2 regions of the Serratia marcescens subsp. marcescens ATCC 13880 genome follow, and region 2 is predicted to be linked to the other one. Evidence: predicted binding sites of a transcription regulator. Region 2 holds the regulator's gene; the other holds the start of a gene.

Region 1 (6,081 bases), 1.4 Mb from region 2:
GATGATGCCGATCGATAATCCCAGATTGCCGGTCGAGCCGACGGCGATGCGGTACTGGCTGAAGAACTGACGAAACGCGTCGGAAAACAGTCGGGCGTAGTCGTCGCCGATCTGTAGCAGCCCCGCCTCCAGCGCCAGTTTCTCCGCATGCGTCAGCACCTCATAGATGCCGCCGCGCGCCTTGATTGAGCCGGAAATCGGCAGATGGCTGTCCTTTTTCAACAGCAGGCGCCCGCCCAACGACTGCCCATAGCGCCGATCCAACGCCTGCTGCATGGCGGGGATCGCCACCAGCTCGGATTCGATGATCCCCTTTGTGGGTTGGGTTTCCGGGAAGGCCGCGGCGAGATAAGGCGCGAATCGCGCCAGGCGCTGCTCCGCGTCGGCGACGTCGGCAGCGGTCAGCCCGACGTGGGGCAGCCCTGCGGCCAACGTTGTCGCGCGTGGATTGAACCAGGTGATCGGCTCTAGCGCGACCATGCGTTGCAACAGCGGATGCTGGGCGACCCACGATAGGATCTGTGATTTCTGCATAAGTGTCCCTGACTGATGTTGGCGTTGCCGTCACCTTGCCGCGAACGCCGACGGCTGACAAATGATAAATTCTGAGCTTGAGGTGCAATAGATTGATGCAAACGCGGCGTTAGCCGGCCGTCACGCCAAACAGCAGGCCGACGCCGGAAGAAACTGCCATCGCCAGTGCGCTCCAGATGAGAATGCGCGCCACGCCCGGCAAGATCGGCGCCCCGCCGGTTTTCGCGGCGATGCCGCCGAGAACGCCGAGGGAAATCAGCGCCGAGGCCACCAGCGCCGGCCGCGTCCAGGCGACCGGTGCCCACAGCGCCACCAGCAGCGGCAGCAGCGCGCCGAGGGAGAAACTCAAAGCCGATGCCAACGCGGCCTGCAGCGGCCGGGCGCGGGTGGCGGAGGAAATGCCCAGCTCGTCGCGCGCGTGCGCCTCCAGCGCATCATGCGCCATCAGCTTTTCCGCCACCTGCCGGGCCAGCGCCGGATCCAGACCGCGATGCACGTAGATTGACGTCAGTTCGCGAAACTCCCCCGGGTAGTCTTCAAGCAGCTCCGCCTGCTCTTCCGCCAGCGCGGCCTTTTCGGTATCCGCTTGCGACGAGACCGACACATACTCGCCGGTGGCCATCGACATTGCGCCGGCCACCCACCCGGCGACGCCGGCGATCATCAGCGCGGAATGCGAGGCGCTGGCCGCCGCGACGCCCAGCAGCAGGCTGGCCGTTGAAACGATGCCGTCGTTGGCGCCGAGCACCGCCGCCCGCAGCCAGCCGATGCGTTCGATACTGTGCCGTTCTCGATGCATCCTTTCTCTCCCTCGTTCTCTTTCCGCTAGCCCCGCGCCGCCGCTTCCAACCCGGCGATGTCGATTTTGCCCATCAGCAGCATCGCTTCCGTGACCCGCCGCACACGAGCGGCGTCCGGATCGTTCATCAACTCCGTCAGGCGCCGCGGCACGATCTGCCAGCACAGCCCCCAGCGATCGCGCAGCCAGCCGCACTGCTCCGCCTCGCCGCCCTCGCTCAAGGCATCCCATAGCCGGTCGACTTCCGCCTGATCGTCACATTCCACCATCACGGAGAAGCTGTGGTTAAACGGATCCAGCGGCCCGGCTTCGATCGCCGCGTAGCGCTGGTCGCCCAGCGTGAAGGAAGCCAGCTTCACGCTGCCGGCCGGGCCGCTCGGCGTATCCGCCGGCAGGTCGGAAAACCAGTTCACGGACGAACCGGGGATCAGCGCGACATAGCAATTCAGCGCCGCTTCCATGTCCTTTTCAAACCACAGATGTTGCGTAATTCTGGCCATTTGCGCCTCCTTTACGCATCGAGGATCGGCGCGAACCCGCCAAAGATCATGCGTTTGCCGTCAAACGGCATCTCGCCCAGCGCCTTCATGCGCGGATCGTTCATCATTTTCTCGTTGGCGGCGTCGCGCACCGCCTTGGAGGGGTACTCTATCCAACTGAACACCACCACTTCGTCGTCCTGGGCCTTCACCGCGCCGCGAAAGTCGGTGAGCTTGCCGTCGGGCACGTCATCACCCCAACACTCCACGATGCGCGTGGCGCCAAACTCTTTGAACAGCGGCGCCGCTGCGGCCGCCAACCGGTGATAGGCCTCCTTGTTGGCGGCCGGCACCGCCACCACAAAACCGTCTACGTATTTCATCCTGGCATCCTCTTGTCTGATTAAGGACAGTCGGTTCAGCGCGGGCGACGTTGCCTGCGCCCCCTACCAGTTTAGACGGCGGGCGCGCAACCCGGATCGGAAGTTCAGCGGTCAGGATCGTTCGGAGGGTAAGATTCCGGCGTGGCGACCCGGTTACGGCCGGCGTTTTTCGCTTTGTATACCGCCAGATCCGCCAGTTTGAGCAGGTCGGCCAGGCTGTGGCCGGAACCGCCCGGGCAGGTCACCATGCCAATGCTGACGGTGATCTGCAGCGGATGACCCGCCGGCATGGTGATCGATTCCGCCTCAATGCGTTGCCGCAGCCGTTCGGCCAGCTGCAACCCCTGCTGTGGCTGGCCGAGCGTCGAAACGATAGCGAACTCTTCGCCTCCCATGCGGCCGAACAGGTCACCGACGCTCAGATCGGCGGCGATCGCGCGGGTAAAGGCCATCAGCGCCTGATCGCCGCCGGCATGGCCAAAACGGTCATTAATCGATTTGAAATAGTCGATATCGAGCATCATGACGCACACCAGCTCGCCCTTTTGGTCTATCAACCGTTCGCCGCGCTGCATAAACGCATTGCGCGTCAGCACGTGCGTTAACGCATCGTGATTCGCCACGTGCTCCAGCGTGCGCAGCAGCGCATTACGCGCATAGTTCATGCTGGCCACGGCGATGGGCCCCAGCGCCAACAGCGCGATGCCCAAACGCATCGATACCGCGTTTTGCAACACTTTCATGTCGAGCGTCGCGCTAAGCAACCCGAAATCGATCGCCAGATGGCACCACAGCACATAAATCAGCACCGCAATCATGGTGCAGAACAATGAGAAGGACATCGCCAGCCACAGCAGCACCGGCATGGGAAAGATCACCGCCCCGGGGCCGCCGATCAGCACGCTGCACACCGCCGCCAGCAACAGCAGCGCCAATACCGTGAGTTTTCGTCCCGCGCGCGGCCATTGGCTGCGCTGGGTGAACAGGGCGCCGGCCGCCGCAAGGCGGCGTCGCCAATCGGCGGGAAACGCCAGAATAAACGGCATCAGCGTGACGTAGTTGGTGAATTCGGACGAGAACCACAGCGCCAGCGAGGTCAGATACGGTCTGCCGAACAGCCACTGCGAAGTTGCGGCGCCCACCGCGCCGGTCGCGGCGGCGGCCGCCAGGCAGATGCCGAACAGGTACATGCTGGAGGCGCCACGCTGCAACGTGCGCGCCGGCGGCGACAGCCGCATGAACAACAGATACCCCACCACGACGCCGGTCAGATTGGCGGCGTTCAGCAGCAGCGCCTTTTGCAGCGAACTGCCGGTCAGCAGGTCCGCCGCCAGATAGCCCAGCACCGCCATGCCCCAGCCGGCCCGCGTAGCCCACTGTGGCCGCCGCACCAAAACGGCCAGCAGTACGGCGTTCACCGGCCAGAATATTGCCAAAAAACTGCCGGGACGACTCACGATGCCCAACAGACACAGAGTGAACACCAGCAAAAAAATGATGAGCGCGGGCCAAATTTTCCGGGTATCGGACAACGAGGTGGTTTGCATCTTGGATCCAGAGACTTCCGCTAGCGTAAGGTGACAATCTGTTCGTGTCACAACCGTCGACGATGAGGAGAAGATAAGCGGCCGACTCGCCTATTATTGCCAGTTTTGCCGGCCCGGACATCTGTTTATTCATCTAGGAAAAATATATTTGTGTATCAATATATTGACAGTAATCACCTATCTGGCGAACAAACTGTCGTGACTCTCCCGTCACTACGATCGTTATTGCCACCCAGCCGATTTTTTACCGGCAAAATCGCCGTCTTTTACTGTAAAGACAAAATTAAATCGTGCAGTGAAGGGATACAGGCATTGCCCACTATTCAAAATGCATAAATGATAATTATAATGATAATCGTTACTATTTATTATTTTTCACGGAATTATATGCACCAGTCAGTTCTTCGCCCCCCCACTCAAAGAAATAAAAATCACGTTCTTCACGCGCTGCCCCTGTTTGCCGGTTTGTTCCCCGTGCTGGCGATCGCCGCCGCGACCGGCGCGAAAACGGAGGAATCCATTACGGTAACCGCCACGGCCCAACCTATCGGCAGCTATAGCGCCGATACCGCTTCGACCGCCGGCAAGACCGCCGCGCCGATCGCCGAGGTGCCGCAATCGGTCAGCGTCGTCACCTCTCAGGTCATTGACGACTTCCAGGTCAAAAGCGTCAATGACGCGATGAAGTTCGTCAGCGGCGTCACCCAGGGCAACACGCTCGGCGGCACGGAGGATGGCTTCGTCAAACGCGGGTTCGGGGTTAACTCCGACGGCTCGGTCTTCATCGACGGCGTGCGCAGCAACCAGGGGCTGAGCATGGACGCCACCACCGATCGCGTTGAGGTCCTGAAAGGTTCCGCTTCGCTGCTGTATGGCATCCTCAGCCCCGGCGGCGTCATCAACCTGATCAGCAAAAAACCGCAGTATGACTGGAACACCCGCATCAGCGGCGCCACCAACAGTGTTGGCGGTGGCAGCGGCAGCGTCGATGTGACCGGCCCGCTGGGCGGCGGCTTCGCCTTTCGCCTGATCGCCGAACGCCAGCACGCAGATTACTGGCGCAATTTCGGCAGCGACGAACACACGCTGATCGCCCCCTCGCTCAGTTGGTTCGGCGACCAGGCTTCCTTTAACATCGCCTACAGCGAATACAAGTACGACATTCCTTACGATCGCGGCACCGCATTTATCGACGGCAAGCCGGTCGATGTGCCCTATAACCGCCGCTTGGATGACTACGCTAACCACGCCTGGGGCAAGAACAAACGTCTGAACGCCCATTATGAGTACGCGCTGGATCCGATCTGGACGACCCGCTTCAACTACGCCTGGCTGCAACGCCGTTACGACAGCAACGAAGTGCGCGCCACCGCGGTCGACACCACGACCGGCATCGTCTCGCGCCGCGCCGACGCCAACCGCGGTTTCAATCATCAAACCCACTATTACTCCTGGGATCTGACCGGCTCGCCGCAGCTGTTCGGCATGCAGCACGACCTGCTGCTGGGCGTGGACTACGAGAAGAATCAGACCTACAAAGCCTATTCCTATCGCGGCAAGGTCTCGAAGACCTTCAACATGTACGATCCTGTGTATGGCGAAACGCCGGTCACCGACAGCACCACTTACAGTGACGCGTCAAGCAACCTGCGCGCCACGCTGTTCAGCCGTTCCCTGTACGCCAAGGACAGCATTCATCTCACCGATCAATGGATCGCGGTGCTGGGCGCGCGCTATCAGTCGTATTATCAGAACAACAGCAACGGTTTCCAGAAACCGAAAAATACGCTCAATGACAAAGATGACCAGTTTTTGCCGCAGGCGGGGTTGGTGTATAAGCTGACGCCGAGTCTGTCGCTGTACGGCAATTACAGCCGTTCGTTCACGCCGTCCACCGCTATCGACGACAATGGCGACGTCGCCACGCCGGAAACCGGCACCACCTATGAGGTGGGCGGAAAATGGCAGATCACCCCGGCGTTTGACGCCACGCTGGCGCTCTATCGCATCGATGAAAGCAACATGTCGATCTTTATCAACGGCGTGACCCGCAGCATCCCCAAAGCGCGTTCCACCGGTGTCGAACTGGAGTTGAACGGCGAAGTGGCGCGCAACTGGGATCTCACCGCCAACTACAGCTACGACAAAACCGAAATTGTCGAAGACAACCTCAACCCGGACAACGTCGGCAATCGGCTGGTCAACGCCCCAACCAACATGGGCGGCCTGTACCTCAGCCACCGCATGACATTGCCGGTGGTGCCCGGCGAGGTGCGCATTGGCGGCGGCGCGCGCTACGTCGGCCGCCGCGCCGGCGATCCGGAGAACAGTTTCACCAT
Region 2 (6,081 bases):
TCATCGTGCGATTCAATCATGATACCCTAATCTGAATCTCTCTCAGTATGAACTTCGCCATGAAATTACATTATCAACTGCTGGCCGCCGAGTCAGACGCGCTGCCGGTGCTGCTGATCCACGGCCTGTTCGGCAATCTCGACAACCTGGGCGTGCTGGCGCGCGATCTCCATAAACAGCACAGTGTGATCAAGGTCGATCTGCGCAACCACGGCCTCTCCCCGCGCGCCGACGACATGAACTACCCCGCCATGGCGCAGGATCTGCTGGCGCTGCTCGACGAACTGCAGCTGGAGAAAGCGATCGTCATCGGCCACTCGATGGGCGGCAAAGCGGCGATGGCGCTGACCGCCATCGCGCCCGAGCGCATCGCCAAGCTGATCGTCATCGACGTCGCGCCGGTGGATTACCAGACCCGACGTCATGACGAGATCTTCGCCGCGCTGAAGGCCGTCAGCGCCGCCGGCATCACCCAGCGCCAGGCGGCTGCCCAGTTGATGCGCGACTACCTGCAGGAAGAAGGCGTGATCCAGTTCCTGCTGAAGTCCTTCCATAACGGTGAATGGCGCTTCAACCTGCCGGTGCTGATCGAACGCTACGAAGACATCACCGGCTGGCAGGACGTCCCGGCCTGGCCACACCCGACCCTGTTCATTCGCGGCGGCCTGTCGCCGTACGTGCAGGACAGCTACCGTGCAGATATCGCCCGCCAGTTCCCGCAGGCCCGCGCGCACGTCGTCGCCGGCACCGGCCATTGGGTGCACGCCGAAAAACCGGAAGCGGTGCTGCGCGCCATCCACCGTTTCCTCGGCGAAGCCTGAAAAATACGTTAATCTGGCGAAAAAACGCGCTAAAGATAACGGCTTAGCGCGTTTAGCCCGCAGTTAGGCATTGTCGCCGCTCCATCTGCTGGGGTAATATGGCGCGCTATAATTTTGCCGCCGCGCCAGCGCGTTCGCGAACGCCGGTTCGGGGGTAAATTTGGGTTAGGGTTTATTGGCCCGAAGTGTGTTAATCGATGCCTCCGGAAGCGTGCGAGCGCTTTTTGATGCAAACTCCCTTGCAGTACCGCTACCTATGGCAAAAGAACAAACGGATCGCACGACGCTGGATCTGTTCGCAGATGAACGCCGTCCGGGGCGCCCGAAAACCAACCCGCTTTCCCGCGATGAACAGCTTAGAATCAATAAGCGCAATCAGTTACGGCGCGATAAAGTGCGCGGATTGCGGCGCGTAGAGCTGAAAATCAACGCGGATGCGGTGGACGCCCTGAACAAACTGGCGGAACAGCGCAACATCAGCCGCAGCGAACTCATCGAGCAGATGCTGTTGGCGCAACTGGCGGAAGAACAGCCGGAACATTGATCTCTTCGGCCGCACGCGCGGCGCGGCGTTAAGGACAACGCCGGATCGACCACGCTTTTCTTCATCCTTCGGCATCGCATAAATGCGATAAAACCCCGGCGCCACTTTCTGGCATGATACGCATTTACCGGTAAGAGACTGCGCCTGTCGGCGCCCGCCACCGTGGCGAAAGGCTCTTGTCATGGCATCATTTTAATCGGCGGCAGTGCCGGCGCCGAGTAATGCAATTAATTGAATTTAAAGGTTATACGCGATATGGCTACTGTAGGCATTTTCTTTGGCAGCGACACTGGCAATACCGAAAACATTGCCAAAATGATCCAGAAAATTCTTCAGAAACAGTTTGGCGACGATGTCTCAGAAGTGCATGACATCGCCAAAAGCAGCAAAGAAGACCTGGAAGGGTTCGATATCCTGCTGCTGGGTATCCCGACCTGGTACTACGGTGAAGCGCAGTGTGACTGGGATGATTTCTTCCCGACGCTGGAAGAAGTCGATTTCAACGGTAAACTGGTGGCGCTGTTCGGCTGCGGCGACCAGGAAGACTACGCGGAATATTTCTGTGACGCGATGGGCACCATCCGCGACATCATCGAACCGCGCGGCGCGGCCATCGTGGGCCACTGGCCGACCAAAGGCTACCACTTCGAAGCTTCCAAAGGCCTGGCGGACGACAACCACTTCATCGGTCTGGCGATCGACGAAGACCGTCAGCCGGAGCTGACCAATGAGCGCGTGGACGCCTGGGTCAAACAGATCGTCGAAGAGCTGAGCCTGGCCGATATCGTCGGCTAAACGCCGGTACTGGCGAAAGGTTGAACAAAGGCCCTGTAAAGTGCATAGTGTGCCGACAGGGCCGTCATCGGCAACAGGGATTGCTGCGATAGAAGCTACAGATTTGTAACTTCCCACCCCGTCACGGTAGACTGAGATATCGGTTTATCCCATCCATCAAGGCGTTGCATGCAAAACATGCAATAGTGCAATTATATCTTTGTTAACAACCGGCGGTTTCCATTTAGTACAACCGGTTCTATAATGAGACGCATTAACTCTTTGTGCCGACCGATGCCACAGGCGAGTACGCCTCAACTTGATTAGCATAGTAACAGGACTGAATTCGCATGACCGACAACAACATCGCATTGAAGAAGGCCGGCTTAAAAGTCACGCTTCCGCGACTCAAAATCCTGGAAGTACTGCAAAATCCGGAATGCCATCACGTCAGTGCGGAAGATTTGTACAAAAAACTGATTGATATGGGCGAAGAGATCGGCCTGGCGACGGTTTATCGCGTACTGAACCAGTTTGACGATGCGGGCATTGTGACACGTCACAATTTCGAAGGCGGCAAGTCCGTGTTCGAGCTGACCCAACAGCATCACCACGATCACCTGATTTGCCTGGACTGCGGCAAAGTGATCGAATTCAGTGATGAATCCATCGAAGTGCGCCAGCGTGATATCGCCAAGCAGCACGGCATCAAGCTCACCAACCACAGTCTGTACCTGTACGGCCACTGTGAAACCGGTGACTGCCGCGAAGACGAATCGCTGCACGACAAGAAATAAGCCTGACCGGCTATGAAAAACCGCCTCACATTGGGGCGGTTTTTTTATGCCCGCCGTACAACGGGCAAAAAAATCCCCGGACAAGCCGGGGGAAGATCATGTCATGAAATACTACAATTGCAGCGGCACTGCGACTCCACGTACTGCTCTCACTTCAACATCCGCCCCACGCCGGCACGCGCGGGGGCGAACGCATTCCCCCTTCATTATGATGCGGCCCGCCGCCAGAACCACGGGCCCCGGAGCCAGACCTAGACCTTCTCGGCGCGGCTGTAGCGTTTACCGTCCGGGCTGACCGAACGCACCTGCACGTCACCGGAGACCGCCGGCTTGGCCTTGGCGTCATAGCGCTGCCACTGCTTGCCGCCGTCGGTGGAATACTCGATGCCCAATCCCGGCAGCGCGATATTCGCTTCCAGCTTGCCGCCCGCCACGCGGGCGCCCGGCACCGGCAGACGATAAGCGACGCCGCCTTTGTCCAGCTTGGCCAGTTCACGTTGGCCCAGGATATTGGCGAAGCGCAGCCAGTCTTTCTCCAGCGCCTGGGTATCGACAAAGTGGGTTTCCCCGCCTTTGTATTCGCGGCCGGCGCGATAGTCCTGCTCCCAACCGGCGCGGTGCCAGGCGCGTTCCGCCACCGACAGCGCGCGCGGGAAGGTCATGTATTCCATCTGCGGATCGGTGCGCTGGGTTTCGCTCCACAGCTGAGCGGACAGACCGTAGGCACCCGGCCACGGCTTGTCGCTTTTGGCGTTGAAGTGGTTGCCGTCGCGGTCGACCGAGGTTTCCGCGTTCTGCGGCATGTTGTCCGGCGCGAAGCTGAACACCTTGCGTTCGTCGCTGAAGCGGGTGCCCCAGTAGTAACCGCGCTCGTCCGGATTCACCTCGTAAGGGAAGTCCATGTAGACGTAGTCCGGGTTGGAGACCACCACTTCATACCCTTTATTGGCCCAGTCGTTAACGCTGTCGAAACCGCCCCAATACAGGGTGTCCCAGAAGTTGACGCCCACGCGCGAGGTGGCGAACGCCTTCGAACTTTCGGCGTCTTTCAGACCGTCCTGCCAGGCCTGCATTCTGTCGATGCCGTGCGCCTTCACCAGCTTGCTGACCTCCTGGCCGAAGTAGCTCGGCAGGTGCTCCATGTCGGCCACCTTGCCTTCTTTGATCATCGTCTGGCACACCTGCGACTTGGCCCACGGCTTGTCTTCATTACTCTGGTCAATGATGCCTTTACCCGGTTCCGGTTTCGCCTTGTCGGTATAGCCTGCGCCCAGGCGGATGTTTTTCGCCTCATCGCCGCCAAAGTGCCAGGTTTTGATCGGCTGGCCGGCTTCTTTATGCATCTGGGCAATCTCGCCAATCACCTTGTCGACAAAGCGCTGGGAGGAATCCAGGCACGGGTTCAGGTAGCTCTGGCGGTTAAAGAACTGCACGGAGGTGGTGTTGGAGGTATCGGTCGGATCCACCAGACGGAATTCGTTGGCCTCCTGCTCTTTGCCGGCGGCATGCAGTTTCTTGTAGCGCGCTTCCATCGAAACCACCGCGGCGCGGGCGTGCGCCGGCATGTCGATCTCCGGGATCACCTCAATCTGGCGCGCCTGGGCATATTTGATGATGTCGATGTAGTCCTGACGGCTGAAGAAGCCGCCGTAGACGTCCGGCCCCTGGCCGTACTGCGGCAGCAGGCAGGTGGTTTCGCTCAGATCGTGGCAGCGCTGGCCGCCGACTTCCGTCAACTCCGGCAAACCGGGGATCTCGATGCGCCAGCCTTCGTCATCGCTCAGGTGGAAGTGGAATTTGTTGAGCTTGTAAGCCGCCATCTGATCCAGCAGGCGCAGCACCGCGTCCTTCTTATGGAAGTTACGCGCCACGTCGAGGAAAATGCCGCGATACGGGAAGCGCGGCGCATCGCTGGCGTCCAGCGTGGCGATCTTGCCGCTGCCGTCGCTCGGCACTAACGACAGGATCGACTGCAGCCCGTAGAACACCCCGGCCTGATCGAAGCCGATCACTCGCGCCTCTTTCTTGCCGATTTTCAGCTCATAGGCGCCCGATACCGCCATCGCGCCTTTAAACTTGCCCGGCTGGATATCGGTCTTGATCGGGTAACCGTTGGTCTGAACCGGCACGCCCAGCAGCGCGAAACGCTGGCTGACGACGTCCGCCGCCGGCTTGACCAGCGTGCTCAGATCCAGCGCCACCCCTTTGCGCAGGTCGGCGTCCTGTGCGTGGACCTTCACCTGCATCGGCGTCGGCACGATCTGGCCGCGCAGCGCGCCGGCGGGCAGCGTCTGCAGATCGGCATTGCTGACAAAGCGCGAAGCCGGCGTCATCAGAATGTTTTTGTCGTCCTTGGTGCGCTTCCACTGGTCGCCGGTGAACGGCGCCACAAACTGATCCAGGTTTTCGGTGTCGGTATTCGCCAGCATTTTCGGCTTGGCGTCGCCGGAGGTGGCATACCAACGCGGCAGGAAGTCGTTTCTGAACAGCTGCCAGTATTCGGCGACCACCGGGATTTCCACCGCCTTACCGGCCGGGAAACCGCTGAATTTGGCGGTCGGCTCCAACTTGTACAGATCGCCGGTCAGATGCGCGATCTTGAACTGGTCGTTGTCTACCCGCAGGGTCTGGCGCGGGCTGTGGAAATAGATGACCCAGTCTTTGCCGTCGATCGCCTGGCCGTCGTTGCTGAGGGTGAACAACACCCGGTTGCAAGAGGCCCAGTCGGCGCCCAGCGCCGCGCAATCCACGCCGTTTTCGCCGGCGCGGTTATCCAGCATTTTCACGTTCAGCTTCAGCTGGCTCAGCTGATCCACCAGCTGTTGATCGGCCATGGCGTTTCCCATGCCGCCCAGGAATCCCATCGTTGCCGTCAAGGCGGCAAGCGCGCTCAGTTTGAATGCGTTCATCTTCTCATCCTTCTTAATTATTGTTATCGCGAATTTCTTGCCACAGCTTGCCGCACTTGGCGTCATAAGCCTGACCGTTACCGCTGTGAACCGCCATAATGCAGTTCTGATAATCCATCACCCGCACCGTTTCCTGCTCAGCAAACTGCTGGTGCTGTTTTTCTTGTTTCAGCACGTTCAGCACCGACTTGCAGGGCTGCAGACGCTCCGGCGAACCTTCGGCGGTGTTGATGCAG

The links. Region 2 encodes Fur, which represses iron uptake genes when iron is present. Its sites were predicted from a motif close to ATAATAATGAGAACNACTATCAA; they were not measured.
Region 1: the regulator Fur is predicted to act here: its motif matches at 4,079-4,101, upstream of J0F90_RS12550 (TonB-dependent siderophore receptor).

The regions. Positions count from the first base shown of each region.
Region 1 covers NZ_CP071238.1:2,620,986-2,627,066, forward strand. The annotation lists gene J0F90_RS12525 (D-serine ammonia-lyase) at 1-534, opposite strand, end outside; gene J0F90_RS12530 (VIT1/CCC1 transporter family protein) at 644-1,333, opposite strand; gene J0F90_RS12535 (VOC family protein) at 1,360-1,833, opposite strand; gene J0F90_RS12540 (DUF1428 domain-containing protein) at 1,845-2,195, opposite strand; gene J0F90_RS12545 (GGDEF domain-containing protein) at 2,300-3,742, opposite strand; gene J0F90_RS12550 (TonB-dependent siderophore receptor) at 4,208-6,081, shown strand, end outside.
Region 2 covers NZ_CP071238.1:1,245,127-1,251,207, reverse strand. The annotation lists gene ybfF (esterase) at 48-821, shown strand; gene ybfE (LexA regulated protein) at 1,078-1,365, shown strand; gene fldA (flavodoxin FldA) at 1,621-2,160, shown strand; gene fur (ferric iron uptake transcriptional regulator) at 2,490-2,936, shown strand; gene J0F90_RS05825 (beta-N-acetylhexosaminidase) at 3,188-5,845, opposite strand; gene chiQ (ChiQ/YbfN family lipoprotein) at 5,859-6,081, opposite strand, start outside.